Regions from separate parts of the Dehalobacter sp. MCB1 genome, predicted to be linked through region 3. Evidence: riboswitches for the same ligand, from Rfam matches in the RefSeq annotation. Region 3 holds a riboswitch; each other region holds the start of a gene.
What was found. Region 3 has a riboswitch for cyclic di-GMP ahead of nhaB (sodium/proton antiporter NhaB). Riboswitches for the same ligand answer to the same signal wherever they lie in the genome.
Positions count from the first base shown of each region.

Region 1: another riboswitch for cyclic di-GMP. It lies ahead of A7K50_RS09350 (transglutaminase-like domain-containing protein); the one in region 3 lies ahead of nhaB (sodium/proton antiporter NhaB).
Region 2: another riboswitch for cyclic di-GMP. It lies ahead of A7K50_RS02575 (ArsB/NhaD family transporter); the one in region 3 lies ahead of nhaB (sodium/proton antiporter NhaB).
Region 4: another riboswitch for cyclic di-GMP. It lies ahead of A7K50_RS09390 (DUF5667 domain-containing protein); the one in region 3 lies ahead of nhaB (sodium/proton antiporter NhaB).

Region 1 is NZ_LXPC01000012.1:324,008-331,476, forward strand. It holds gene A7K50_RS09330 (SpaA isopeptide-forming pilin-related protein) at 1-1,345, shown strand, start outside; gene A7K50_RS09335 (LPXTG cell wall anchor domain-containing protein) at 1,598-2,356, shown strand; gene A7K50_RS09340 (class E sortase) at 2,440-3,087, shown strand; gene A7K50_RS09345 (BTAD domain-containing putative transcriptional regulator) at 3,234-4,499, shown strand; gene A7K50_RS09350 (transglutaminase-like domain-containing protein) at 4,580-5,467, opposite strand; cyclic di-GMP riboswitch class I at 5,567-5,651, opposite strand; cyclic di-GMP riboswitch class I at 5,741-5,825, opposite strand; gene A7K50_RS09355 (glycosyl hydrolase family 18 protein) at 5,906-6,898, opposite strand; gene A7K50_RS09360 (cell wall-binding repeat-containing protein) at 7,204-7,469, opposite strand, start outside.
Region 2 is NZ_LXPC01000004.1:73,731-81,199, reverse strand. It holds gene A7K50_RS02585 (NADH-quinone oxidoreductase subunit F) at 1-536, shown strand, start outside; gene A7K50_RS02580 (NADH-dependent [FeFe] hydrogenase, group A6) at 547-2,331, shown strand; gene A7K50_RS02575 (ArsB/NhaD family transporter) at 2,328-3,602, opposite strand; cyclic di-GMP riboswitch class I at 3,731-3,851, opposite strand; gene A7K50_RS02565 (protein-glutamate O-methyltransferase CheR) at 4,026-4,820, opposite strand; gene A7K50_RS02560 (YaaR family protein) at 4,897-5,337, opposite strand; gene A7K50_RS02555 (M20/M25/M40 family metallo-hydrolase) at 5,367-6,410, shown strand; gene A7K50_RS02550 (flagellar motor protein MotB) at 6,424-7,299, opposite strand; gene A7K50_RS02545 (flagellar motor protein) at 7,360-7,469, opposite strand, start outside.
Region 3 is NZ_LXPC01000001.1:157,958-165,426, reverse strand. It holds gene abc-f (ribosomal protection-like ABC-F family protein) at 1-247, shown strand, start outside; gene A7K50_RS00770 (BlaI/MecI/CopY family transcriptional regulator) at 368-727, shown strand; gene A7K50_RS00765 (M56 family metallopeptidase) at 724-2,553, shown strand; gene A7K50_RS00760 (DUF3102 domain-containing protein) at 2,660-3,553, opposite strand; gene nhaB (sodium/proton antiporter NhaB) at 3,730-5,235, opposite strand; cyclic di-GMP riboswitch class I at 5,322-5,413, opposite strand; gene ablB (putative beta-lysine N-acetyltransferase) at 5,611-6,459, opposite strand; gene ablA (lysine 2,3-aminomutase) at 6,434-7,469, opposite strand, start outside.
Region 4 is NZ_LXPC01000012.1:336,901-344,369, reverse strand. It holds gene A7K50_RS09405 (DUF3102 domain-containing protein) at 1-434, shown strand, start outside; gene A7K50_RS09400 (DUF1659 domain-containing protein) at 523-750, shown strand; gene A7K50_RS09395 (DUF2922 domain-containing protein) at 789-1,028, shown strand; gene A7K50_RS09390 (DUF5667 domain-containing protein) at 1,167-2,411, opposite strand; cyclic di-GMP riboswitch class I at 2,392-2,476, opposite strand; gene A7K50_RS14350 (CAP domain-containing protein) at 2,618-3,445, opposite strand; gene A7K50_RS09380 (TolC family protein) at 3,506-4,585, opposite strand; gene A7K50_RS09375 (cell wall-binding repeat-containing protein) at 4,836-7,469, opposite strand, start outside.

The DNA of each region.
Region 1 (7,469 bases), on a different contig from region 3:
TGGATATGATCTCTCTGTCACGATCAATGGTGTTGGTCCAAAAACGGCGAATAGCGATGGTCTTTACGAGATTGATGTCAATACAAGAGCAGCAGTAGAAGTCTCTGCCCTGAATACAAAGACCGAGGATACAGGCACGATTCAAATTTATAAATACTGGCGCGGAGAAGGTACTTTTAGAACTAATGTTGTTTCGGATCCACCATCCGCGACGTTCAAGCTTTGTACCCATGATAGCTTAGGATATCATACGGTTAAGACAATCACCGTCACCGGAGATGGTAGCTTTGAAAAAGTCACTGTGCCTGTTGGCATGTACTATCTACAAGAAATATCCACAAACAAAAATGGATATGAACTGACCTCACTGGAAATCGATGTTAATGGGGATGGCATTTATGATCCCGTAGATCCAGTAGATGGATACTACCCGATTAAGGTGGAGAAAGATCAAGGAACAACAGCAGCTATACCATCTGTAGTCATTCATGCAACAAATACCGAAGAAATTGGTGAAATCTCAATTACCAAAGTGTATAGCGGCACGGTATATGACAAGGATGTTAAGTTCAACCTGAAAGAAAAAACCGCTACCGGCTATGAAGATGTTGTAAATCCATTCTATCTAGGCAGTGGTGAAACAACAGAACCATTTGTGTTGCCGGTTGGAACGTACTACCTCGCTGAAGAGATTCCTTCCAATTACTCATTTAGCGTCAAACAAGGTGATACGGTTTTAGAGAAAGTCGACAACTATTATGTAATCAAGGTAACAAAGAGAACTTATACAGAACAGGGGGATGGACAAATACCTGTAGTCGTTAATTTCACCGCGCTGAACAGCTACAATCCACCTCCACCGCCCCCACCGCCGGGAAAAGTCAATATCCAGATCAACAAAGCTTATACAACTGATGTAACCGCAATAAATCCGACGGCAACTTTCACACTATACACAAAAGCCGGAGAAACTTATACAGCAATTAACTCAGTTTCTATCGTAGGCCCGCTAAGCGAGACAATTTCCAATCTTGATCCTGGTACCTACTATCTGAAAGAATCTGCTGTTCCTACAGGTTTTACCTTCCAAAACATGAGTATCAATAATACCGTACAGACACCGGATACTCAGGGCTATTATGTCATCGATGCAACTGCAACTGGAACAACAGTAACGGTAACTGCGACAAACGCAGAAAACCCGCCTGCTAGCCCGCCTGAAAAGAATGAGTCCATTAAGATTAAGGAAGAACTTCCGAAGACCGGCGGAAATACAGCAGCCTACCTCCTGAGTGGATCTATACTTGCAGCCGTAGGAGCCCTGCTTCGTAGGTTCCAAAAATAAGCGAGACGAATAAGTATTCAAAATAAGTATTAAAAGAATAGCTTTCAATCTGACCGGGATATCTTTAGATATCCCGGTTTTATATTTTTCTACCTTTCTAGGATCAATGAAGATTACTTTATAGTAACATCATTTCATCGTTGTGATTTACTTGTGACTAAGTTGTAACAGGCATTGTGTATAGTGATGATAATAAAATTGTAAATTGAGTTGTGACTATATGATAGAAGGAAATCAAACGGAGGAAAGAAAATGAAAAAAATGATAAATAGCATCAGTAGAAACTTTAAAAAGAGAATGATTCAAATCGGCGCCGTATGCATGATTTTTTACCTTGTTTTTTCTTTCAATGTGGCGTATGCCAAGAATGACGATAATGAGGAAAAAGAAAAGAACATTCCCAATACCAAAATCAATGTGCATTTTGAAGGGGAAATCACAGGTATTTCAGCAGTAAGTGTCACCCTAAGTAACGAGACAGTCATTCCGATGATGGAACAGGAACCAGGCTTTTGGAAAGAAGCAGATAATAAAGAAAAACTTGTGAATCAGATCAAACAGATCGATGTAGTTAAAAATGACCATACAATGACCTTCTCTACCTGGAGAAATAGCACGGAAGCAGAAGGGTCACTGAACATCTGGATCACGCTTCAAAGTGAACAAAATAATGCAGGAAGCAGCGACGAGAATCAAGGTAGCGGAAGTAGCAACGAGGTTCAGGGCAGCGTAGGCATCGACGAGACCCAGAATCCTGTTGAGGATGAAACTTCGAGCGACAATCAATATCAAACCCAGATTATTGATGGTAATGAAGCGATTACTGTGATGGATGAAGAAGTATTTAGCCCTTCTGAAGAACAGAAAGAAAAAATTGCTGTAGCTGCACAGCCCGAAAAAATATTACCAACCAAAGATCTTCCCAAAACAGGCGGCAACACGACAGCCTATTTAATAAGCGGTCTTTTGATAGCCGGTTCAGGATTAATACTTCGCAGAGTTCAAAAATAAGTTTATAATTGGATAAAAAAGACTACCGTTTGTTTTTAAAAATTGTTGAGTAAGTAGAGATTGGGTCAGGCAGGTGAAAGACCATGAAAAGTAGGAACGGCAAAATAATAATAAAAAGAGTATCTTTGATTCTGATTATTGTAGGGATACTCATTGCGCTTTATCCCTTGTATACGAACCTGAAAGCTTACTATCAGCAGTCTATCCTGGAAAAAGAACTTAATTCACAGATTTCGGCGATAGAACCGACAAGTGCAGACCAATTAAGTACGGAATCCCCGGTTATTGAGGACGCTGCCACAGCAGCCGAGACAAAGCCTCAAACTGTTCAACCAAAGAAGATCAACGCGATGATGCGTATTGAAATACCGAATATTCACCTTTCTTCCATCGTCGTGGTTGGAACATCCAAATACATGCTTTCGTACGGACCAGGTTGGTACGAAGAGTCGGCATACCCTGGGGAAGGCAATACGGCGATTGCTGCCCATAAAGATATGTACGGATCATGGTTTAGAAATTTATATAAACTGAATCCCGGGAATCAGATCTATCTCACTTACAAAGGGAAAAAGTACATTTATTTTGTTGAAAAGGTTTATCCGATTATGACCAATGATTGGAGCGTTATCGCTCCCACCGAAGAGCCGGTCCTCACCCTGACCACTTGTTACACGAAGACAGAGCGGCTGGCCTGCAGGGCTGTTTTGAAAGAAATACAAGAAAAATAAAAAGAGGTAAAGCCTCTTTTTATTTTTGTTCTAAAATAATCACAATTTTAATCAATATTTTCTTATCCTATATTGTATTAAAGAGGGACTTAATTTATAATAAATTTACATATAGCATAGCCAATATTTGGATAGGAATGGTTATTGTGGCACTGGAAAAAGAAGAACTTCAAAATATCATTGAAGAAGGACCCATCTATATTCGTACCTTTGGACAGTTCTGTGTCAAAAGGGGTAGTGTTGTTTTGTCCGCGGAGTCCCACAAGTCTCAAAAAATGTGGGATTTGTTCAAATATTTTATCACCAACCGCGGAAAAAATATAATGCCCGAGACCATTCAGGATACGCTCTGGCCTGATCAGGATTACGAGTATTCCAATAAGGCTTTCCGAACAATGATTTACCGTCTGCGTAAGGCACTGAATAAAGGTGCCTTGGACAATGATGCTATGAATGAGGATCAGCTGATTATATATACCCATGGCTGTTATGGCTGGAATCCGGACATTAATTATCGGCTGGACGCTGAAGAATTTGATCAATATTTTACGGCAGCCAGGCAAAATAAATCTGTTGATCCGCAAAAATCCATGTCGTACTATCAAAATATCTTAGCGTTGTATCTGGGCAGTTACCTTTCAGAATCCATATACAACGAATGGACAATACCTCTGAGAAATCATTACCGGCGTTTGTATCTCCAAGCGATGTCGGATTACTGCTGCCTTCTCACAGCACAAGGAGAGAACAAGCTTGTGATCGAGGTTTGTGAAAAAGTGATCATTAATGAACCGCTTGAGGAAGAATTTCATGTTATCCTGATGGAGGCACTTCTCAAAGAAGGAAAAGTGAAAGATGCCAAACAGAATTATGAATATATCACAAGTAAACTGTATCAGGAATTTGGTGTCAGGCCATCTACCGAATTGAGGAATCTATATAGTAGGATTACAGCGAAGGATAAGACTGTGCGGGCTGACATCGAATCCGTACAGGAGGAAATTGCCGGCACGGATGGTGACGGACCATTTTTCTGTGACAGAGCAACTTTTAAATCTGTTTATGATCTCGAAAGGCGAAGAGTAGAACGCAGCGGCCAGTCAATGTTTACAGTGCTATTGACCTTGCAGCCCAGTGAAAAAACGGTACTGAACAAAGACGCTGCCGACAAAGCTTTTCAGACATTAAAAGAAATTGTCGCCAGAAGTCTGCGAAAGGGAGATGTCTGTGCAACCTGGGATGAACTCCAGCTGGTCCTTATCCTACAGGGCATTAATGTGGAGAGTACGCGGATGGTTGTTGGACGTCTTGAGAATGCCTTCCGAGAAAAGACACGACAGAACGATGTCATCTTGAAGGCAAGATACCAGCCGATCGTTGCCAATCAGACGATTGCCAATGAAATGATTTGAATGACTTCATCAATAAATCCGACATCATCATGGATGATGCCGGATTTATTATTATCTTATATGATTTGACAGGAGATTTCTTAGTAAAGGGTTACTGAAGTATTTTTATGGGTCTTCGCAAAGGTTCCCGCATCCATGTTCAGATATTTGGTCGTGCTGGCCGTTACGAATTTCTTGTTCTTAATATAACCTGCATCCCAGGTAGTATCGATGCTGATCCATTCTCCGTCAACCAGAGCTTCATTCCAGGCATGTTTTTCGTAGGCCTGCTGCGAGCTGCTCCAGGCATCTCCATATACGACTCTGGTTTGCACACCGGCTGCTCTGGCCAGTGCTGTGAAGGCGAAGGAATAATCTCTGCATGTTCCTTTTTTGCTTCTGATGACATCTGTCGCTGTATTGACGCCGATATTTCCGCTGTAATACGCATTGGTATCATAAGCAATATTCTTTGTAACCCAGCTGTGTATGGCGATTACTTTATCCATATCCGTTGTGCATGTTTTCGTAAGGGAAGCTGCTAGGTTTTTGATGGTAGGATTGTCACTATTTACAAAACCGGAAGGAGTTAGGCAAAAGTAATTTTCTGTTGAAGTATTCTGTACCTCGAAGCGAATGCTACCGTCAAACTGTTTTCCGTTGTCTCCAACCCAGATCGTATATAGACCGGCTCCAAAACGCAGCCAAATTACTTTAGAGAACACACCTTGATTCACAGAGACGGGGACCGTTGTGATTTCCCCATTGGGTCCTCTCAGGCAAAGCCAGATCTTACTCAGAGTGCTTGTCCCTTCGATGGTGAAGGAACGGTCATATTGGGTGCCACTAATTGAAGGAGAGGTCACCTGTATGGTATCTGTCTGGAACGCTACGTTGTAAGCCGCTTCTGCTTTTGTTGTGCTAAGGGTTATAAACATCAGAGCTGCCAAAACAACTGATATTACTTTCAAAGATAATTTTCTTTGCATCGTGTTGAACCACCTTTCTCGGTTAAAAAAAATCCCTCTTCAGGGGCTACCTGAAGAGGGCAATCATTATGTCAAAATGATAAAGACTTGTCCTGCACTTTCGGTAACCCGGCTGCCATAACCTTGCGGTGTTAGGCCCGTAGCTTTGCGTCTCCGTCTTTCGGCGGGTTTGCCATTATCGTCTGCTATTTAGTTTTGAAAATCGTTTAACTATTAATACAAAATACCTGTTCCGGATACCGAAACAGGCGTTATAAGCACTATAACTGCACTTTCGGTAACCCGGCTGCCATAACCTTGTGGTGTTAGGCCCGTAGCTTTGCGTCTCCGTCTTTCGGCGGATTTGCCATTTATCGCTTTTGCTTATCCAAATTATAGTATACAAATTGCCTCTTGGCAATAGTTTTTTAAAAAGATGTAACTAGTATGTGACATTTTTTAGCAAAATAATTCCTGCAGCAGCGGGTTTAATTTTCGAGCACTTTCTTGATCTAGCCAGGCCAGGGACCAGCAGCCGGCCCCGCCAAGGCCGAATGTGTTGATTAAGGAAAGTTTTGCCTTCCAGCTTTGACAGTCGTCAAAATAAACTGTCCACTGGAAGCCATGCTCATCCGTATAGAAAAAAAACGGTATGCCTAGGGGGTCTGAAGGGACGGTCTTTCTGGTAACTTTTCCATGATAGCGAGAAGCGGTTTGTATGGCAACGGTAAGCCCAAGTGCCTTGGATGCCCAGCGGGTGCCGTCTTGTCGCCAAGCCCTTCCGTAATAGGGCATGCCCATTAGAATTTTTTCGCAAGGAATCCGGGTAACTGCGTAAGCCATGACCTTGCTTACCCAGTCCAGTGGGGCGATTGGACCTGGAGCGGATGTAGCATAATGCAGATCGTAGGACATGATCTGTATATAGTCGACATATTTGGCGAGTTCAGGGTAATTATACTGAACGCACCAGGGCTCTGCTGTGTCGGAAGTCCGGGACATCACAGAGACGAGGGTGAGCTTTCCTTCGGCGGATAACTGCGCATAGAGGGTTTTCATTAAAGCGGTAAGTCCCGGTCCGGTATCGGACGAGAGCGCTTCAAGATCGACCAGAATCCCGTCCGCTCCGGTATCCCTGATGAGCTTCAGGCAGCTTTCCTTAAAAATACTGCGTTTCAGAGGATCACGCAGCATATCCCCGGCAGTCTTGCCGCTACCCAGCACCATCGGAACCACTTTGGCGCCGCTGCGTTGTCCGAGAGCGACCAGGTACTTCGGTATTTCAGGATCGGTAAAGACACAGCCAAAACTGCCATCCGCTTGCAGCGGCCCTGCAAAATTTGGGACCAGGATATCAATTGATTTCAGAAGATTGCCGGAAACGCAGGCCAATTGTTTCTCGTAAGCCGCCTTACTGCCGTATCCATCCCAGAACTGAAGGTTAGTTATCATCTTGAAACCCCACTTCTTAGTTTCTTATCTTCTGATATCAATATTCAGTAAGAAAAAAGAGGGTGCGTGAACACCCTCTAGTACTAAATAGTAAATTACAGTCAGACTTAAGTATATCGGGCCTGTCTGCATGCCACAATTCCGCTTTCGGCCGTTGTGTCATCCTTGACACGTCGCTCCTTGCCATCCATGGCATCGCGACATTAGGCCATCCGTGGCCGTCAAAAGGCCGCGCTTCGCTTCCTTGCTCCGCTTGACGCTGGAACTGTGGCATGCAGACTCAACGTCATGGAGTCTGTAAAAAATTAGTTGATCCGCTCTTTTAGCAGCGGGTATAGCTCCGGAGTACTGACTTCGTTGATCCAGCCCATGGACCAGCCGCCGATGCCCCCGAGATTGTATTCGTCCATGATATCCAATTTTTCTCCCCAGCTCAGCCGGTCATCAAAATAAGCTGTCCTGCTGTAGCCGCTTTCATCGACATATTTAAAGGTCGGTACGCCGATCGGGTCTGTCAACGTGGTCTCTCGGGTGATTGTAGCACAGAACTGGTCAGCGGTCTGCGTCGCGA
Region 2 (7,469 bases), on a different contig from region 3:
GAACAACCTTACGAGAAATTATCTTTCAAATTGGTGGAGGTATTCCCAATGGCCATAAATTCAAAGCCGTCCAAACAGGCGGACCGTCTGGAGGTGTGATTCCGGAGAAACACCTGGATATTCCTTTAGACTATGATAACCTGGTCAGTATCGGGTCTATGATGGGATCAGGGGGCATGATCATCATGGATGAAACCGATAATATGGTCAATATCGCCAAGTTTTACCTGGAGTTTACGATGGATGAATCCTGCGGCCGCTGTACCCCCTGTCGGATTGGTACGAAGCGGTTATATGAAAAGCTGAATCTAATTACCCGTCGCAAAGGAACAATGGCAGATATAGATGCCATCAAACAGCTTGCTTACATGGTTAAAGGCAGTTCGCTCTGCGGGCTTGGTCAGACTGCCCCCAACCCGGTCATTAGTACCATGAAATATTTTTGGGATGAATACCTGGCCCTGATTAAAGACATCGACCATCCCCGGGGGGAAGGACGATATCAGGCAAAGAACAAAATTGGTCTGAAATCATAGGAGGCTAACCATGACCCACGCTCAACAAACGCATCCTGCCAAAAAAATGGTTGATTTTAAAATTAACCATCAATATCTGCGGCTCCCTGAAGGCATCACCATTTTGGAAGCTGCCCATAAAGCAAGGGTTCGGATCCCAACCTTATGTCATCTGGATTTGCATGATATTAAAATGGTCAATCAGACGGCTTCCTGCAGGGTCTGCATGGTTGAGCTAATCGATGCAAAAACAAACCGGAATAAACTTGTCCCGGCGTGCGTAACCACCATTACGGACGGAATGGAAGTACTTACGCATACGCTTACAGCAATTACGGCGAGAAGAATGGCGGTTGAACTTTTGTTATCAAATCATCCCAATGAATGCTTCACTTGTCCTAAAAACGGGGAATGTGAACTTCAGGCCTTAGCCGCAGAATTGGGGATCCGGCATATCCGCTGGGAAGGTGAACGGATGAATTATCCGAAGGACGTATCCAGTGAGGCAATCGTCAAAGACGCTAACAAGTGCATTTACTGCCGGCGCTGTGAAACGATGTGCAATAAGGTCCAAACCTGCGGTATCCTCTCAGGGATTGGCCGCGGATTTGAAGCCTTCGTTGGCCCTGCCTTTAATATTCCGATGGTAGAGTCTTCTTGTACTTACTGCGGGCAATGTGTCCAGGTATGCCCTACAGCGGCGCTTACGGAAATTAATCATACCGATAAAGTATGGGAAGCTTTAAATGATCCGGATAAATATGTGATTGTCCAAACTGCTCCTGCTATCCGCGTAGCCATCGGAGAAATATTTGATATGGAACCGGGAACAATTGCAACCGGGCAGCTTGTAACCGCGTTAAAACGTATTGGATTTAACGCAGTTTTCGATACGGATTTTGGAGCGGATCTGACAATTATGGAAGAAGCCTCAGAACTGATCTACCGTCTGCAGAACAATAAAACACTCCCGATGCTTACGAGCTGCTGTCCAGCTTGGGTCAAATTTATTGAGCATCAGTTTCCTGAATTGTTGGAAGTGCCTTCCACCTGCAAGTCGCCGCATATTATGTTCGGTACAATCGTAAAAACTTACTATGCCGAGAAGAATGGCATTGACCCGGACAATATCGTAATGGTCTCCGTCATGCCCTGTATTGCCAAGAAAGCTGAGGCCAAGCGTCCGGAACTGACCAAGGATGAGCATAATAACGTCGATATTGTCGTTACGACTCGGGAACTTGGCCTGATGATCAAAGAAGCCGGTCTCGATTTTATCAATCTGCCTTCGAGTGAATACGACAAACCATTGGGTGAGACCACAGGCGCCTCAGTGATCTTCGGAACCAGCGGCGGGGTTATCGAAGCTGCACTCAGGACAGCTTATGCGTGGCTGACCGGTGAAGAATTACAGAAAGTTGAGTTGGAGCAGCTCCGAGGAGACACAGGATTGCGAAAGGCCACAGTGCAAATTGGCGATAAGACGCTACGGATAGGCATCGCCAGCGGGCTCGGAAACGCCCGGACCCTACTCGAAGAAATCAGGGACGGCAAGGATCAATATGAAGCCATTGAAATTATGGCTTGTCCCGGAGGTTGTGTTGCTGGAGGCGGGCAGCCTTACCATCACGGCAATTTTGAAATTGTTCGAAAGCGTCAGGAAGCCATCTATCAAGAAGACAAAAATAAAAAGATCAGAAAATCTCATGAGAATTCAGAAATCCAGAAACTATATCAGGAATATCTGGGCCAGCCTTTCAACGACATGGCCCATAGACTGCTTCATACTCACTTTGAAGAACGGGAAAGAATTTAATAGTATCGCAGCAAAATATACGCCGAGGCGATCACAATGGATAGAAGCATGAATGGAAACCCGATCAGGAAATACTTTTTGTAACTGATTGGATAGCCGTTTTTTTCGGCAATCCCCGAAACAATGACGTTGGCCGAGGCGCCGACAATTGTACCGTTTCCGCCCAGGCAGGCGCCCAGAGCCAAAGACCACCAGAGCGGCTGGAGCTGTTCCGGGGTCAGCCCACCGAGGACCCCGATTTTTTGAATCAACGGAATCATGGTGGCCACGAACGGAATATTATCGACGAAAGCCGAAAAAATAGCGGAAAGCCAGACGATCAGCATCGCCATGACGACCGGCACACCGCCGGTAAGCCCCAGGCTCCATTCAGCAATCTTGTCCAGGACGCCGACTTCGACCAATCCTCCGACTAAAACGAATAATCCAGTAAAGAAGAAGATCGTTGGCCATTCAATCGCTAGAAATACCTCTTCCGGTTCCTCGCGGCTCAGTACCATGAGCAGCATGCCTCCGGCCAGCGCAATCGTAGCGGTCTCAACATGGATGACGGCGTGCAGCATAAAACCGACAATGGTCAGAGCAAGCACGGCCAGGCTTCTTTTGAGCTGGGCCCAGTCTTTAATATAGTCGTATTCATTTTGCGACAGCAGCAGGGCGATGGATTCCTGATCGGTCTTTAGCTTTTTGCGATAAAGAAAATAAAAGCCCAACAGGGTAACAGCCAAGATTACAATTGTCACAGGTGTCAGGTTCACCATGAAATCCATAAAAGTAAGCTCTGCCGGTCCGGCAATCATAATATTCGGCGGATCACCGATCAGGGTCGCGGTTCCCCCGATGTTACTGGCCAGAATCTGGGTAATCAGAAAAGGCATCGGGTTTAATTTCAAGGTTTCAGCAATCACAATGGAGACCGGAACAATCAGCAAAACAGTCGTCACGTTATCCAGAAAAGCCGATAAAATGGCAGTCAGTATAGCCAAAGAGATCAACAGTCTGATTGGATTGCCTTTGACTTTCTTGGCGACCCAAATAGCCAGAAAACCGAAGACACCGGAACGTCTGGTCAGATCGACAATGATCATCATGCCGATAAGTAAACCCAGCGTATTCCAGTCAATGTGTTCGACAGCAGTTTTCTGCGGGAATACACCTAAAAGAATCAGGAGACAGGCACCGAGGGCCGCGGTGACAGCCCGCGGGATTTTCTCCGTTACGATCAGTGCATAAGTAGCTACAAAAATAACAAGGGTCAGAATCAAGGTCATGAATCGTACACCTCCATCATTAGTGTGGTCAATTTTTATTGGCCTAACCGGTTATAGTACACAAAATAGTTGAAATAAAAAAGAGCAGATCCGTAAAAGGAACTGCTCTCCCCTGAGAAGTTCAAAATCCTTGTAGTCTGGCAATCCTGTCAGAATATCCTGGAAACGCATTACATGCATTTCGAATCCCCTAATTTAGACCCATGACTTTAGCGTCCTTCACTTTCGTAAAGTTTGCTCCAACACATTAAAAACCATATTGTATTTTTAAGTGAAATCTGAAAATCCTGTCAACCCGATTGTGTCCAGAAAAGTATAGCATCTCTGTTCACACTTTGTAAAGATACCACGGACACGATCGGAGATACGCCTTGGATACCACGAAGCTAAAAATGAAGCTGGGTTGGCAATGCCGGTATCATCTTATACTTTTTGATAAAAAAACGAGGAAACGGATTTAAGACCGTGCTGGCTTTTGCCAAATAAATGCTCTGTACAGCCTGTGAAAAGGATCCCTTCCGTCTTCAGGGAGTCCGCAAATTTTTTATACAGCACATCCTTTGCTTCATCGGTAAAATAGATCACGACATTGCGACAAGCAATCAGATCAAAGCCCCGGTCAAACCTATCGGTAAGCAGGTTCTGCGTCTTGAAAGTCAGATTCCTGGTGAGCGTGCTTTTAATCTGAAATTTCATATCAGATTTGTTGAAATACTTATCAAGAAGATAGGGGGGAGTGCTGGCAAAATCACGTTCGTCATAAATACCTGACTGGGCCTGCTTTAAGACGTTGACGTCAATATCTGTTCCAAGAATACTGAAGTTTGTTCCCGGAAAATATTCCGCCATAATGATCGCCATGGTGCAGGCTTCCTGGCCTGCTGAACAGCCCGCGCTCCATATTTTTAAGGAAGATCTGGTCTTCAACAAATCGGGGATAATTTTTTCCCGAAAGACATCCCACTGCTTGACATCACGGAAAAACTGTGTGACGTTGATGGTCAGGTGTTTAAAAAAAGCATCGTAAAGGTCAGGTTTAAGATTGAGGTCCTTCAGGAAGTCCGTATAATTTTCCTGGTAGCCCCTTGTGTTCATGAAGTTTAGGATCCGTCTCTTCATCTGGTTTTCTTTATAATAGTTCAAGTCAAGACCGCTGACATTTTGGAAAGCTTTAACGAATCTAGGATAATCCGTAATCATGCCCGTGCCGTTCATCATTCTTTATTGCTCCTTCCGCTAGTACAACGTTTTAATAACTATTCAAAATATTGTAAAGGCCAATTCAATTTTAATATCAGGTGAATAAATCGATAATAAGTCCTTTAATTTCATGGATTTTTTCCAGGATTTTTAACGGTTCAGATTGGGAAGAGAGTACCTGTTCACCCAATTCTTCCAGTGTCTTGTTGATTTTCGTTACCCGGGCCATGACTTTCGGCTGGCCTCGGTAATCCCAAAAAGTTTCCTCTTGCATATTTCTGCTTTTTCCAAAGGTTGATTGAAGAAAACTTTTGACCAGGGTTTTAAATTCCATCAGATTTTCCAAAGATCTGTTCTCGGAGAGCTTTTGTCCCTGCTTTTCAAGACGTTTCAGAAAAAGTTGCATCTCCTGGCTTTGAAGTTGACGGGAATGTGATAGAATATTGCTGAAGCTGCTTTCCTTTTTTTCTGAAGATTGATGAAGATCAATCCCAAAATTATTTTTTGGGGTGGAATTATTAATTTTTAGTGACATGTTACTCCCTCCGTGAAAGGATAAAAAATATGAAATCACGCCGGACTTTTCTAAAAATTGTAGCCGGACTGGCGGCATTTGTTATCCCCTGGACGGTCCTGCCCGGGGCATGGGGGCAGAAACTCGGAAGCCTTCTGGGAATTCCGTCTTCCAGCATTGAGTTTGCTTCGGGTGAAGGTACTGTTTGGGTGCCTTCAATCCAGGCGATTTCCAGAAAAGCCATCGAAGATGTTCAGTACTTGTCTCATGCCAATCTCGAAGGCCGTCGGGCGGGAACTGCGGGAGAGACCAAAGCGCTTGTCTACCTGGAAGGACAATTTAAGGCCTTACTACTTAAGTCTTTCAGTGCGGACAATTACTGGCAGCTATTTTCGATTCCTTCGATGAAAGAAAAGATGATTGACGGCAGAGCGCTTTTTCGACCGGATGAAGCGGACACACTTCGGGTTCCAGCGGCCAATATCTTAGCTGGTATTACCGGGAATAACCCAAAACAGACACTTATCCTCTCTGCCCATTTTGATCATCTCGGTATTTATAACGGGGAAGTCTATCCGGGTGCGAATGACAATGCTTCTGGTGTGGGCTGTATTCTTCAAGTCATGCGTCGGCTGGTGAAAGAGGCACAAGACGGTTTTACGCCTAAAATCAATATTGCAGTGGCTTTTTGGAGTGCTGAGGAAATGGGCTTCCTGGGCTCCAAATATTTTGTACAGAACCCTCTGATCCCGCTCTCCGAAATAAAGGCGGTTATTAACGCTGATACGGTCGGCAATGGTGCCGTTGGAGAGTATATTCTCTGGTCAGCCGGTGAAAACTCTCAGACTTTGATTGAGACCCTGAAAGATGCCGGCAGGGTAAATGGGGCGGTCCTCAAGCATGTTTCTGGCGGCAGCCATCACAGCGACGAGATATCCTTTGCAGGTACTGGCATCCCTGCGGTAACTATTCTGAGTAAAGAGTGGCTGCTGAATAATCATACGCAGGAAGACAAAATATACACGGTCAATGAAGAGAAACTCGAAATGACCTGTAATATTATCTATAGGGCTGTTAAAAGCTTGGCCTACTAAAGCGATAAGGGTGCTAGTTGCGGTCATTTCCACTACTGTTGGTACCTGTAGCCGTATTGCTACTGCTGTTGCCTGGCTCGAGCAGATCATACTTGGAACGTAGGATAATCAGGTCAACTCTACGGTTGGTAATTCTTCCCTGATCTGTGTTGTTATCAGCGACTGGGCGGTATTCGCCGTACCCTGCTGCTGACAGTCGAAGGGGATCGATCTCACCGTCATCGACAAGAATATGGACGACATTGGTCGCCCTGAGTACGGACAGTTCCCAATTGCTTCGAAATTCTGCGGTATGGATCGGCAGGTTACAGGTGTGTCCTTCCACTTTTATATAATTCGGTGAAGCGGACAGGACCGTGCCGATTTTTTTCAGGATGGCCCGTGAATTTGTCGTAATTTCTGCTGAGCCGCTGTTAAACAGCAAGGTGTCCTGAATACTGATGACCAGGCCTCGTTCCTCAATGGATGATACAAGCTTATTTTCAATTCCATTTTCTTTCGCAAACTGATCCAATTTGGCTTTGATTCCCTCTATTGTAAGGCTTTCCTGATAATCCGTATTTCCTTGGCCGGTTCCTTCTGAAGGGGTGATCTCCTGCTCTATTCCTTGCTGGTCATCCTGGCCTGTCGAAGTTGAACCTTCAGTACTCCCACCTTCAATGAAAGAATCCCCAGCCTGTGTTTCCGAGAGGTTAACTGCAGAAGGTGCCGCACCGCCAAGCGTTATGCTCAGGGATTGGGCCATCGCCCTGAATTTGTTGGCGTCAACCTGACTCATCGAATACATCACGATAAAAAAGATCATTAATAGTGTAATCAGATCTGAGTAGGTAACAAGCCACCTTTCCTGACCGGGGGGGTGGCCATCTTGTTTTTTTTGCTTTCTCATTTTATCACCGCTTCTATACTAATGCTTGTATACCTCGAATGTTTTTACTTGTGATGCTTTTTAGACTAATGATCCGGTTCTTGTAGTTACTTCTTCAGCCTCAAATTTAGTTTCTTTCTCGGGTATATAGCCGAGGTGGGTCTTGAGTTTTTCTTTCAGGATTGCGGGGT
Region 3 (7,469 bases):
CTCAGGTATTCAGTTTGCAAAAGATATGCGTATGTTCAGCGCAGGGCAGAAGAAAAAGGTGCTCCTGGCCAAAAGTCTCTGCGAGCAGGCCCATCTGTATATCTGGGATGAACCGCTGAACTATATTGACGTCCTGTCCCGAATGCAGATTGAGGACCTTATTGTAAGATGCCGGCCGACCCTGCTGTTTGTGGAGCATGACAGTGCGTTTGTGCAATCAGTAGCAACAAAATATATCAGGCTTTGATCGGTTGTCCTCGAACAAAATTTTCAGGGTCCTGAAGTACCGCAGATTTTCTGTTGACAACTGAGGTCTATTAGAATAAACTTACAAATAGGTCTATTAAGATAAACCTTGGGGGCTATCATGGAAAACTATAAATTATTTGATGCGGAGTATAAATTTGTCAGTATCGTCTGGGAAAAGGAACCGGTGAATTCGACTGAGCTTGTAAGGCTTTCTTTGGAAAGACTGGGCTGGAAGAAGTCAACCACTTACACGGTTTTGCGAAAGCTATGTGAACGGGGCATTTTAGACAACACGGATACTGTAGTCACTTCACGTATTAAAAAGGAAGAAGCGCAGAAGTATGAGAGCCAATCTTTAATTGAAAAAAACTTTGAAGGTTCTCTGCCGCAATTTTTAACAGCATTCCTTGATCGGAAAAAGCTCACGGCTAAGGAAGCTGAAGAACTAAAACGAATTATTGAGGAGGCGATGCAATGAACAGCTTGATGACAGTATTCAGCACTGTTGTCGGTATGAGCATGACAGCTTCCTACGTGGCTCTGGGTGTGATCCTGATTCGGCAGCTTCTGAAAAGGGCACCGAAAATCTTCTCTTATTTGTTATGGCTGGCGGTTTTCTTCAGACTGGTTTGTCCTGGTTCATTTACCTCAGTTTTTAGTTTCTTAAACGTTATTAAACCCGCTATGCAGCCTGATGCCTTACCTGAGGTGCTGGTGATGGCAGGCCTTGGGAACATAAATGATGCAATAAACGGTACAGTAAACAGCTCAGTTGGCAGCACGCTGCCTCTGGTCGCTGCAATGGATGTAAGTCCGCTTTCTATGATGATGTTGCTTGGCAGTATGGTCTGGATGGCCGGGGTTATGGTGCTGCTGATTTGGAATATTTTTTCCTATTTTAAAATTGCAGGGAAGATCAAAACGGCTACGCTGCTGGATGCTTCTTTACCGGATATTTATGAGACAGATCAAATCAGCACACCGTTTGTTTTTGGTTTTAGGAGACCGAGAATTTATTTGCCTGCAGGCATTTCGCCCCGGGAATTACCCTATGTACTGGCGCACGAAACGGTACATATTAAGAGACGCGATTATCTGATCAAACCGGCGGCATTTCTGGTTCTGATCATCCATTGGTTTAATCCGTTGATGTGGTTCTGCTTTGCGCTGATGGTTAAGGACATGGAAATGTCCTGCGATGAAACGGTTATCAGAAACAAGGGACAAGAGATCAAAGAAGATTATTCCAATTCCCTGCTGGCGTTGGCAGTTCAGAAGAACAGCTTCTGGCAGGCTACCCCTTTAGCTTTCGGTGCAAACAATATTAAAGAGAGAATTAAAAATGTGATCCATTACAGAAAACCCGGTGTTTGGATTGGTACGGCGGCAGTTGTTATGATTGTAGCGTTGATGATTGGATTTGTGGCAAACCCGGTCAATGACACGGCTGCAGGACAGGAAACATACGCTGGTTATGCAGTAGATAAATTACTGGCCAACAAAACACCGTATGTAGGCAATGCGAGCAAGGTTATCGCACTGATTGACGCGATGCCTTTGCCGAAAGGGGTCGTACGGGATAAAGTCGAATTGCAGACGTCGACCGCGCCGTATGGTCTAACCATTCAGTACCGGATCAACGACGATTCAGCGATTTCTGCGGAAAACGGAATGATCGGTGATGTGTTTGGGCGCAATGCCATCCTGTTGTTCAGCCTAGTCGATAATGTTGAAGTCATTAACATAAAATTTACCGACAGCGCGGGAAAATATGAAGGATATAGCACGACTTACTTAAGAAGCAGAATCGAGCAAATCATGCAGAGAGATGTACGCGTATATGCCGAAAGTGCCGATTTGCTGAAGGAATTGCTTACACGTCTGGAGTATGTGTACTTCAGTCTTGGAAATGAAGGAAATACGGCGGTCAACAAAGCTAAGCAGATTGAGCTGTGCTTGGAGAAAATCATGTCATCACCGTTACCTTCCTCCAATCCCTATGATTATATCAAAGCGCATCAGGCAGAGTACAATATCATTCTGGCCATGGATGAACAAGCACTGCCTTACCTATTTTCCGAATTTGCAAAAGGCGGGCAGACAGGCTTAAAGGGAAGTGTGATGGAGATCCTGTGCCGAAAGATCCTCGGCAGTGAGGATATCAAATACGCCAGCACGAATCATCAGGACTGGTATGATGCCTATAAAGCTCATACACAGCGGCTCACAGATAAAAACGGTTTGGACTGGATGCAGGCGCATTATCCGAAAGGTGTACTTATTTTGAGGGGAGAACAGAATTAACTTAGAACGAACTGTAACGCATTTTTCTCATTACGCGGCAACAATAAGCCGGAAAACAACGACAGCGTCCGCCGCGTTTTTCCGGCCCTTCATCATCTACCACTTCTTACTGTGTATCTCTGATGGGGCAAGCTTGCCTGTTCCACGTCTCATCTTTAAGCCACCTATCCAGAAGATCGTAAATTTTATTCTTATAAATGATATACGTCTCCTTGTCATTAGGGGCGATCTGGAGCAGCTTATGCTTGACTTCCTTGATGGTTTGATCCATGTTTTCACAGAGGAAGGCGATATGGTTGGCCCTGACTTTGAGCGACGTATTAATAAAGTTCGTCTTCATCCGCTCGTAGCCCTTGGCGGCTGAGCTTTTTTGGAGGGATTCCAGCGCATCATTCAGCTGCCTGGCCGTTTTAGCGAGTTCTTCTTTGGACGTTTTGACGTTCTCCAATTGGACCTTTAGATTGGCGAGTTCCGCAGTCAGCCCGGTGATGATACCGCTTTGGTCTTCCACTGTTTTCTGGAGATCCGTGTTCTCCTGCAGGGCCAGGTCTTTTTCCTGTAAGGCTTGGTCTTTTTCTTGCCTGGCTTGTGTCCGTTCCTTGACCGCTTGCCTGAGTTCCTGATTGGTCATGCCTTCGATATCCAGATCGACGATGAATTGCGCTCGTTCCTCCTTTGGGATACCTAAAAGAAGCACCGCCTGACTGTAGTTTAAATTCGGATTCGAATCCGAATTTGAGGAGGTAAGCTGTCCTGCTCCGTACTCTGTGAAGATACGCATCAGTTTATTGGCTCTGCTCTGGGAGAAATCGACCGACTCCTCCAGCCACTTGCCCCATTCTCCATGCTTAAGCAGGGCCTTGGCTTCCGTCAGCCGCCTGCCAATCTCGACAGCGGCGGCAAGGTAGATCCTCTCAGTCTGGTATTTGATCATATTAATTTCAGCCGCGATGACATGCGGCGTGCGTCCGTTGATGATATCGGTTACTGGATCAGTCATGATATCCACACTCCTTGGGGCTAACTTCACTCGTAGGATATGTGGCCAGGCTTAAAAGTGTGACAACCTCAGTATTAACAACGGACAATCTTTCTCATCGTATATAAGGTCACCGAAAGTCGAGATACTAAAAGATCAGTAATGCTTAAACCCTTGTAATCTGATATTCTCAAGTGTTATAACAGGTACATTGTTGCCAGTAAACCTGTTGCAGTCATAACGACGGCGTATGGCAGAGCCAGTTTTACCATCTCAGCGTAAGACAGGCGAATCAGCGGTGCTAGAGCAGAAGTCAAGAGGAACAGAAACGCCGCCTGACCGTTTGGTGTGGCAACGGAAGGGATATTTGTACCCATGTTGATGGCAACTGCCAGCTTGTTGTACTGCTCCACCGCAATGGCCCCGGCTTCAAACGCTTGCTGTGTTTCAGTCATATATACCGTAGCCACAAAAACATTGTCACTGATTGCCGAAAGGACACCGTTGGCCGCAAAGAAAGCCACAAGCTGGTTCTGCCCTTCCATGTTCAGCACCCATTGAATAATCGGCGTAAACAAATGCTGGTCATGAATAACCGCAACGACAGCAAAAAATACAACCAGCAGCGCAGTAAACGGCAATGCTTCTTCAAACGCATGACCGATGCGCTTTTCTTCAGTAACCCCGTTGAAAGCAGTAAGCAGGATAATAATCATCAGACCAATAATACCTACTTCCGCCAGGTGTAGTGCCAGGGAGAAGATCAGCAGAACGCCGCACAAAGCCATTACAATCAGGCGCACACGTCCGCGCATATTCCTGGCAGCATCTTTGGCTTTTACATCATCTTCCATAACCTTTCTCACAGATTCCGGAAGCTGGTAGCCGTACCCCCAGAACTTAGTAACTTCAAGGATAATGGTGGTCAGAAGACCAACGATCAATACCGAGATAGACACAGGGGCACATTGTATAAAGAAATCTACGAAGTCCCATTGCATAATGGAGCCAATCAACAGGTTCTGCGGTTCACCAACCAGTGTTATTGCTCCGCCCAGCGCAGTGCCCACAGCACCATGCATCATAAGATTACGCAGAAAACCACGAAACTCGTCCAGGTCTTCATGAAGTTTGTCATCAACACTATGGTCGTGATTAATGTCATACGTTTCGTATACTTTTTCGCTGGAAGCAAACTTGTGGAAGATGCTATAGAAACCATAGGCCACGGCGATAATCACTGCCGTTACGGTCAGCGCGTCCAAAAACGCAGAAAGAACCGCACCCAGTACAGCGAACAGGAATGAAAGCGCGACTTTAGAGTGTACTTTAGTAAGGAGCTTGGAAAACAGGTACACAAGACCTTCTTTCATAAAATAGATCCCGGCAACCATGAACATCAGAAGAAGAATAACCGGCAGGTTCATTTCAACCTCGTGATAGACCATATGAGGGTTAGTAAGTCCGAGCACAACGGCTTCGATCGCCAGAAGCCCACCGGCAGGAAGCGGATAACATTTTAACGCCATTGCCAGGGTAAAAATAAATTCGACAATCAACACCCACCCGGTAACGTACATACCGGCGGTAACCATCAAAATAGGGTTCAACACCAGAAAAGCAAGAATTGTTCTTTTGTACCAGTCCGGAGCGTGACCCAGAAAATTTGCTCTGAATGCTTGTCTGATGCCCATTTGTTTCATATGTACTATCCTCCCAAGTGAAAATTAAAGATATAAAAAAGAGAGTACTCCAAAACGGAACTACTCCCCCCCAAGAAGTTCATATTACTTGCAGCCTGGCAATCATAGCAACTTACAAGCAGCCTTAGACCCATAGCTTTAGCGTCCTTCACTTTCACGAAGTTTGCACCAACCTGTACAACTATATATTGTTATTTTTGCTTAAGTTTTTATATTATAACAAAAAATTATTCTTTTGAATACCCTGAATATATCCACTTTATGCTGAATTGTCCAGGTATTTACCTTAAGTATTTGTTTTTTAATATAATCCTTTAGCAAATCAGGCTATCTCTCAAAAATCTTCTTCCCCTTGACTTACAAAATAGTATTTTACTATTTTAAAGTTTTTACCCAAATATTCATATCTTCAAAACCCCCGCAAATATGGCAGTTGTTGATTAGTCTACCCCGATACATATACCCCAGCTTGCTTAAAGACCTGTTGATCCCAAGATTGTTAGCTCTTGAAAGGCTATATGCTGTAGCAAAGCCATTACGTTTCAAGTGTGTTTCCAGTTGGAATATCAATTCGCTTAATATATTTCTGCCTCTATACTTTGGATAAGTGGCGCAATCAGTTATTTCAGCATTCATGTTCTCTTTGTCTAGAACCACCGAAGCAATACTAATAATTTTCCCTTCCTCTTCCGCCACCATAAACAAGACATCATCCCGCATGACTTCTTGAAGATACTCTCTGCTAAAAATAGGAGTTGGATAGGTTTCAAATACCGTTTGAAAAAGCTGAACCATCTGGGGAATATCGTCCGGCACGGCCTGCCTTATCGTATAGTTTTTATTCTTAGTCAGCTCAAATTTATTGGTATTCTTAACACAATAATCGATAATTCTGTTTTCTTTCTCCTCATAGAGTGAATTTTTGCGCTTTGTATCAAGAAAAAGGGATATACAAGTTGCATCCTCTCCCTGAAAAAAACCGTCGATACCCCCCTCTGCTACAAACCCACATTCCTTAAAGATACTAAGATCTTGTTTATAACAATTCGCAATAATCTTACCCAGATTTTCTTTTTTGGAATAATCAATTATCTCTTTGATTATTAACTCTGACAAAAGAGAATGACTCAATATTTTAAGCCTTTTATTGCGATAATCCACGTACATGTCCACACCCGAAAAGTTAGTATATAAATTTTTACATTCGTCTTGATCTATATTCATGGAAGTCCTCCCTCTTATTGAGTCTTACGTTTCTACTTGGAATCAAGCACACTTGTTCATCTCTATATAACTTTTCTAATCCCCGGTATTCTTTATTCTTGAATTTACTGCACGTGCCGCATTTTCGGCACTGGTGCGTTTTATCCCGAGGCTCGCTATACGTGCAAATTACACCTTCATAATTTCTAAGAATGATCTTTTCAGGGGAATATGAAATCAAGTATTGTGGATTGACCGGGATCTTCCCCCCGCCTCCAGGCGCATCCACAACAAACTGTGGAATAGCTAGACCCGAGGTATGTCCACGCAGCATTTCTATGATTTCAATCCCTACAGAAACCGGAGTTCTGAAATGCTCTATTCCTTCTGAAAGGTCGCACTGATAAAGGTAATATGGTCTGATTCTGGAGCTTACCAGTTTTTGAACCAAATCACGCATTATATAGGGGCAATCATTAATGCCTTTTAAAAGTACAGACTGGTTGCCCAGAGGAATTCCGGCATCCGCCAATTTCTCACATGCCATGCGAGCCTCAACTGTCAGTTCCTTGGGGTGGTTAAAGTGAGTATTCAGCCAAATTGGATGATATTTTTTCAGCATTTCGCAGAGCGTATCGGTAATTCTCTGAGGCATGACAACTGGTGTTCTTGTGCCTATCCGTATTATTTCCACATGTTTGATTTCTCGTATTGATCTTATGATTGCTTCCAGCCTTTCATCAGAGAGGCATAAGGCGTCCCCTCCTGACAAAAGTACATCTCTGACTTCTTTATGCGCTCTGAAATAATTAATCGCCCGTTTGATATTGTCCTGGGAAAGAGCCCTATCCTCATGCCCGGCAAATCGTCTTCTTGTACAGTGGCGACAATACATTGAACACTGATCAGTAATAAGCAAAAGTACCCTGTCCGGATATCTGTGAGTAAGACCCGGGACTGGCGAGTCGACTGTTTCATGCAGCGGATCACAACTGTCGAACTTGGATATTTTAGTTTCATGAACCGTCGGT
Region 4 (7,469 bases), on a different contig from region 3:
ACAGAGACAAGGCCAATCAGGAAAAGGACCAGGCTCTTCAGGAGAATCAAGTACTTAAAAAAGGGCTGGAGACGATCGACAGCACCATCTCCGAATTAAAAAATGAGCAGGCTAAGGCTGCGTCAAGGCCAACGAATCCGGAAAATGTCAATGCAGAAGCCTTCTCTACCGGTCAACCCGCCCTGCCGACCCACAACCTTAAAACCGAACATGACCCCGACGCTCACATCAAGCATGTAGAAAAATGCGACACTTGCTGCAAAACAATCGCCGATACCTTCTTCGATCTGACGACAGCGCTCACCAATCTGGCGCATATCGATCCGAACCTGAAAGAAGAAAAAAGAAAAGAAGCCAACCGGCTGATTGAATACATGGCAGAGACGATTAAAGAGTGGCCGCCCCCCAAGAAGCCGCTTAGATTTAGTTCCTGATTTTTTTTGGGAACCTTTGGACAAGCCAAGCATAGTATGTACAAGACAGCCGTAAGCTGTCCAATAAAAGGGAAAGGAGATGATGGGAATGGCCGTTGTTTCAGCGCCATCCGGCGCCGCTCTGGTATTGGTTTATCAGACCGGAGTCAGCACCTCCGGTGCTCCGATAACCAAACAGCGAACCCTTAACAATATTGTTTACAATGCTTCGAATCAAGCTGTCTATGAGGCGGCTCACGCCATCTTCGATCTGTCGGAATATACGCTGCTTGACGTTTACTTCAGAAGAACGGATGAATTGACAAACGAAGCGTAAAGCGGAGGGCAATTTCAGGCGTCAAGGAGGTGATTCAATTGGCTGTGACCACCAACCGAACAGCAAGATTAACTTTCGCGACCACCGGAGGGAACACGTTTTCCCTAACGGTTCCCCAACCGCGAGAGGATATCCTGCTAACTGAAGCCATGGACGTTATGAACTCGCTTATAGCAAGCGGGATATTCCTCACGACAAACGGTGCCCTTACAGGGGTAAAGGATATAAAGGTCATTGAAACCACGACCAATGACCTTTATGATCCTCCGCAAGTGTAAGCGGGCAGTACCGGCATAAAAGATGTAAACCACAAAACAGACAGCCCTGGCACTTTATCTGCCTGATAGCTGTCTGTTTCTTCTAAGGAGGTATTTAATGTGATTTGAATGATTCTCAGTTATCGAAAATATAAAGTCCTATCTTTTTCCTTGCCCTTTATCGTTATGCCCGTTATTTGAAGAGGTATTTATGACCGTGTTCTGAACGGCCTGTGCATCCACTGTTGTTTCATCCGAAGTAGACTGGCCATCGGCTGTGGCATTCTGATCGTCTGCAACTGTTGGATCCTGTTCGTCCCCTGCTTCCAGGCTATCTTCCTGGTCGCTCACGGCTTGTTCCCTAATGGTTTTCTTGTATTCCTTCATAATTTTGGCTTGCTCTTTCAAGGCTTCCTTCGTTTCTTTGTTCGTCTCTACTTTGATTTTCTGAATATCTTTCCTAAGCTCCTGCATGTCGTTTTTGTACTGTTCAGCCTGCCCGACTTTTTCCAGGGCAGCTGCAATGGCAGCCTCATCACCTGAAGCACGGGCTTGTCCCAATTCTGCCTTGGCTGCCGTAAATTCCTGCACAGCTTCTGCATAGGCTTCTTTCGCGGCTACATAGGCTTTAATCGCAATGGTATTCTGGACTTCGGCTTGGATAATATTCTGCATGATTTCAGCCTGTTCTTCTGTCAGACCGCCGGTGATTTTAAGGACGATCTTGTCGGCATCACTTTGGACAAGTTCAATGCTGGCAAGTAGATTGCTGATGACGGTATTTTCTTCTGTGTCAACTGCCGCCGTTTCATCCGTGGCTGTCTCATCAGTAGTTGTTTCTTCCGTAGAAGTTGCTACAGCTTCTTCATTTACAGCATTATTATCTGCACCATCGGTTTCAGTTCCTTCAGCTGCTTCGGTATCTTCAATGATTTGTTGCACCTGAAAGTTTGCTTTTTTAATAGTATCTGAATATGCTCTCAGAACCTGCTCCATCAAATCAAGCTGGTTCTCTTCGGACATGATTTCCGCTTCGGCCAGTCTTTCATTGGCAAACTCAACCAGCAGTTCCGCTTTTCCTTCATCAGAGAAAGTTACAGCAACCTGGACATTTTCAATCATCTGTTCGATTGAATAGAGCCAGCTGTCCGGTGTTACACCGGCTTCATCTTCAACAGCTGCTTCATCTGTTGGATCTGTGGCGGTTGGATCTACAGTAGTAGGATCTACGGTCGTGTTGGGAGTACTTGCTAAGATTTCCCCAGTGACCGTGCTTTCGCCGGTTGTTGTTTCAGCAAAAACACAAGAAGGTGCGACCGCAATAATTAAAAGGACACAGAGAATCGAAACCAGAATCTTTTTATGGATCATTCTATTTACCCCTTTCGGTAACCCGGCTGTCATAACCTTTCGGCCTTAGACCCGTGGCTTTGCGTCTCTGTCTTTCGACAGATTTGCCATTATCGTTTTGGCTGAGGTCATTATAGTATAGCTACTTTAAAAGTTCAATTGTTTTGGGTCCTTTTTCAGACCAATGGGGTACAAAAAATGAGACTTTAGTCTCAGAAAATGATTCGAAATTTATACAATTATTTTTGATATCTATCCGATCAGTCTGTAAAGATCTGTACAAACACATAACCGTACACCGGGCTTTTTGAGATGCCGATGCCGACTGAAGCATAGGAGGCATCCACGATATTGTCTCTATGCCCCTCCGAATTCATCAGGTCAAGATGAGCAGCTTCAACCGAACTGTCTCCTGCGAGGTTTTCTGCAGCACTGCTGTATGTAATACCTAAGCTGTGAAGCAGCGTGAAAGTGGATCCCCAGGTAGGCGATATATGGGAAAAATAATTGTTACTGACCATATCTTCCGCTTTCAGCTGCGCGGCATTTGTCAGCTTCGGGTTAAGCTCAAGCGAAGAAATTCCGGCTTTGGAGCGTTCAGAATTAATCAGAGCCAGCATTTGTTGGATTTCGGAGTTGGTGCTGGGGCTGGCCGCAGGTTCGGGTGGATTAGGATTGGCTTCTTCTGAAGAGCTTGTTTGTGGTACGCTTGTTTTAGAGCTTTTCGGCGTTTCTGATATCGTTTCCGGGACTTGTACTACTGCTTGTTTAAGCGTTTTGCTGTCTGCCTCTGAAGAATCGATTGATTCTTCGGTTGCCTGATCTATTGTCTTTGATGTAATCTGCTCCTGTGGTTTTGATTTAGCATCCGACAACGTGCTAAGATCTTCCTGAGCCGAGACTGCCGTAGTGATCGGTGCCTTTTCCCCAGAAGACATATTTTTTGAAGATGTATCCTCCGTCAATATGTTTTTCAAAGAAATCGGTAAGGGCAACGTAAACGTAACCAGGAGTATAAATGCTGCCGCTAACACCAAAACCTTATATACTTTGCCCTTCATCGCTGTCCCACCGTCCTTTATGCTCAATTAGTCCTTCCTGAAATTAAGAAGTGTCTTACTGACACTTCTTAGACATATACATTGAATTTATGCACCTGTACTCGAAGATACAATCAATCCTCTCTTAGCCCACTCGTACTGGCGATAAGCCTGCATCACTGTATCTTTCGCAATCTCGGTCGTTGTCTGCTGACTCATATACGTGCTTCTTTCTGTTTCAAACTGGATTTCCGAAATCATTCCCAATTTGTATTTGAGCTGGGCAATCTTCCATTTGCTTTCGGCTGTTGCCATCTTTTTGGTTTCGACATCCAAGGCTTGCTGTTTGTCCAGAACAGTTTGATAGGCCCTATAGAAATTGTTTTTAAACTTCCGTTCGGAATCAAGCGAGTAGGAATCCAGAATATAATCATAGCTTTTGCCCTTGGCATCCAGATAATCCTTATCGACGTCTATGCCGGCAATCTGGTCTTTCGTTACATTAGGAACATCATTAACCGTAAGTACACAATCATAATCCTGGTTAAGATTTAAATTAAACTGCTGGAGAATGGACTCCTTAGCCTCTTTCAGGTTCTGTACCGCTGATTCAAGTGCCAGGAGACTATTTTCTGCCTCATCGACAGTCAGCTGAGTTACCATCCCAAGTTTCTGCTGTAGTTTTAATATCTTTACCTGCCGTTCAGCCAAAGACTTCTTCACCATTAAATCGTCCAACTGGTAACCGATCGCATTATAGGAGATATACAGCATCTCCATACTCCAGATCAGTGTATTGTTCCCTTTTTCAATATTTAATAGCGTGTTTGTCGTATTGATGGATGTATAGGACGATTTTTGCTGATCAAGAGCAGCTTTTTGAGCAGCAAGCAAATAGCTGATAGCAGCCTCATATTGTGGGTTTGCGCCGGTGCCCCCGCCATAAGCTGCGTTCACCGCGCTCCATTGAGCCAGAAGTGCATCCATTGCAGCAATTCCCTGTGTCTTTCCATTTACAGCATTAGTATATGTACTCATATTTTCAGAAATTATCGGATTTCTGGCATTCATCAATGATTCAATTTTATCAAAATCAAGTGTTGCCACGGTATCAGCAAATGCTTGTACTGGAAATAAAAGTCCCAAGAATGCTATTAAGGTCATGATTATTAACTTTCTCGAACGCATTAAGATTCCTCCAAGAAGTATTGACATCTGATTCTAACAACCATCATACTTCGTGCAGGCTGTTTCGTCAATATTCGGAACTGTCGAAAAAAAGTCCCATGGAAATATACACCTTGTCATTAGACGCTTACCTTACAGTTAACCGCTATGCGTGGCACACTAAAAAGGAGCCGAGCTCAAAATTCTTTTGAGTCGACTCCTTAAAAGTTGCTATCAGTTTTCTAACATCTATATTAGAATTGGTTAGCAATTATTGGGTTACTGTAACACCTGTAGATGGTACAGAAATTTTATTGCCTGCTGTATCAACAATATTGATAGTACCAGAGATAGCTTTAAGTGTTAATCCAGAAGCAATATTTGCTGCTGTAACATCTGCTTCTAATGTCAGAACTACAGTAGTTACATCATCTCCAGCAGCCGTAGAAACTAGATCATTTGCAGCTAATTTGGATCCACCGATGTAAAGTTCGAAATCAGTGTCTACTGCAAGTGTATCAACTTTTTCTGAGAAAGTTAACGTAACTTTATTTAATGCAGTTAACTTCGCAGAGGTGATTGTCGGAACAACGTTTTCTTTGATATTTACAGTACCAGTGTATGCATCAATGGCTACAGAAGAACCTAATGCTTTAACATTGGTAATAGTGATATTACGGAGACCTGTGAACAGGTTTGAGCCAGCTTGCAGGTTAAGAACAACAGCCTGTTCAGTAGCAGCGGTAACTGTTCCTGCAGGAGTATCCGCTCCAACTGCTAACAGAGTGACTGATTGTACTACAGCACCAGCAACAGAATAGTTATTAACAGCAGTAGCGGAAGCCCCATCAACTGCTTTATCAAAAACTACTTCAACCTTATTGTTATCAACACCTTGTTTTACAGTACCTGCTACTACAGCAACTTTAGCTGTACTAGCACCAACACCATCTTCACCACGGGTGAAGGATACAGCCTTAACAGCATCAGCAGCTATTCCAGCAGTACTATTTAGGTTTGCAAACGCTAAATCTACAGTGTAGACAGCAGCTTTGGTATCAGCTCCAGCAACAAGGTTAGCTAAAGCTACACGAACAAGCCTCTTATTGTCAACATTCTTATAAGCTACAGCTACAGCTGCAGGGTCAATGTTAGTGGTTACATAGTCTTTAACATAGGAACCAACAGCATCAACTGTAGAACCGCCAACAACAGTTACATCTCTATCAAAAGTAATTTCAAGATACTGTTTTCCATCAGCAGTGTCAGCAACAACTGCAGTAGAAGTAACTTTAGGGCTAGCAATATCTTTTACAAAACTTATTACTCTTGATGTGTTGTCTCCAGCTTCACCACTTAAGTCTGTGAAAGCAGTTACGCCCACAACTGTTGCTCCTTCAAGAGGATTAGTTACAGTAATTTTGTAGTTCGTTGCATCAGATGTATCTTTTTCAGTTTTTGTGGTTGCATTTCCAACAATAGCTACAGTCGGATTCGCTGCTAACTCTTCAGAAAACTTAACATTAAATGTTATCGCTCCTGTTTGAGTAATGGAAACAAGTGTAGGTTTGGTACCGTCAAGAGCACCCTTAGTGAATGTGGTAGTAGCAGGATTAGTTGCAAGAATATTATTATTTTGGTCCTGTGCACCGATGAACTGTGCAGTAATGACTTTACCAACAGCAACACCAGCATCAATTGTAAAGAGAACTTCTGATTTGCCAGCTGCAAAGTCAGTAGCAACAACAGCAGCAGTGTTATCAGCAAAAGTATAAGTTACAGTTCCTAAAGTTTTCATTGGTTCAGAGAAAATCACTTTGTAAACGCTAGAAGAAACTTTAGTTGTTGAAACAATCGTTGGGGCAGTAGTATCTGCTGCAAAAGTATACATTTGGGTATACTTTGTAATTGTTTCACCAGTTTTAGCTTTAATAAGATCAACAACAACATCATAGCGTTTGGAAAGAGCATTTGTAGCAGTTACTGTTAAGGTTAAGCCATCATCGCTTAATTTGCCTGTTAAAGCACCTGAAGCGATAGTATCTAATGTATTAATAGCTACAGTATTAGCTACGAATGCACCACTTACACCATCTGCAAATAAAGTTGCTTTGTCAACTACTTTATTAAATACGATTTGTATTTGAGTAGCGTTTATTGAGCTTACTGATTTTACTGCTAATCCGCCGTAAATAACAATACCTACAACAGTATTAGATACAGCAGTACTTCCACCAACAGCAATAACTTTACTGGTAGCAGAAAGCTTAGCATTTACTGTAGCAGCTGCAGCAACATCACTGCTACTTGCCAGAGCTACGAAAGCATTGTATTTAGCTGCTAAGGGAGCAACAGACAGAGCATCAACACAGGACAAGCCGTTGGCAATATAAATTCTGTCATAGGTGAAGGTGAGGGCTTTAGCAACTTCATTATTGGTTGCAAAACGATCAGCACCAGCAATACGGGTTACGCCAGCGATGTCATCAACTTTAGTAGTACCACCAACAATGTACTTGGTAGCGCCAACGAGACTGGAACTGGCAACGCTTCCATCCTGGCTAGCCAGAACAATCGCAAATTTGTTTCTAGCAGCATAGGATGCAACTGACAAAGCGTCAGGAATAGCATCATAGCCAACTACAAAAGTACCTGCAGGGCTGGTCAATTTAGCATTGATCGCAGCAGCAGTAGCCTGACGGCCAGCGCCTTTCAATGTTTCAACAGTAACACCAGCCATGGCATCAACTTCAGCAGCAACAGCATCGGAAATAGCACCGACAACATAAACCTTGGTTGCACCGAGAGCTGCGATTTTAGCTTTTACAGCAGCATCTAAGGAACCTTTGAAGGTCAAAAGGATCGGGGCATTCTCCTGGCCTGCTAAAGGTGCGGCAGCCAGAGC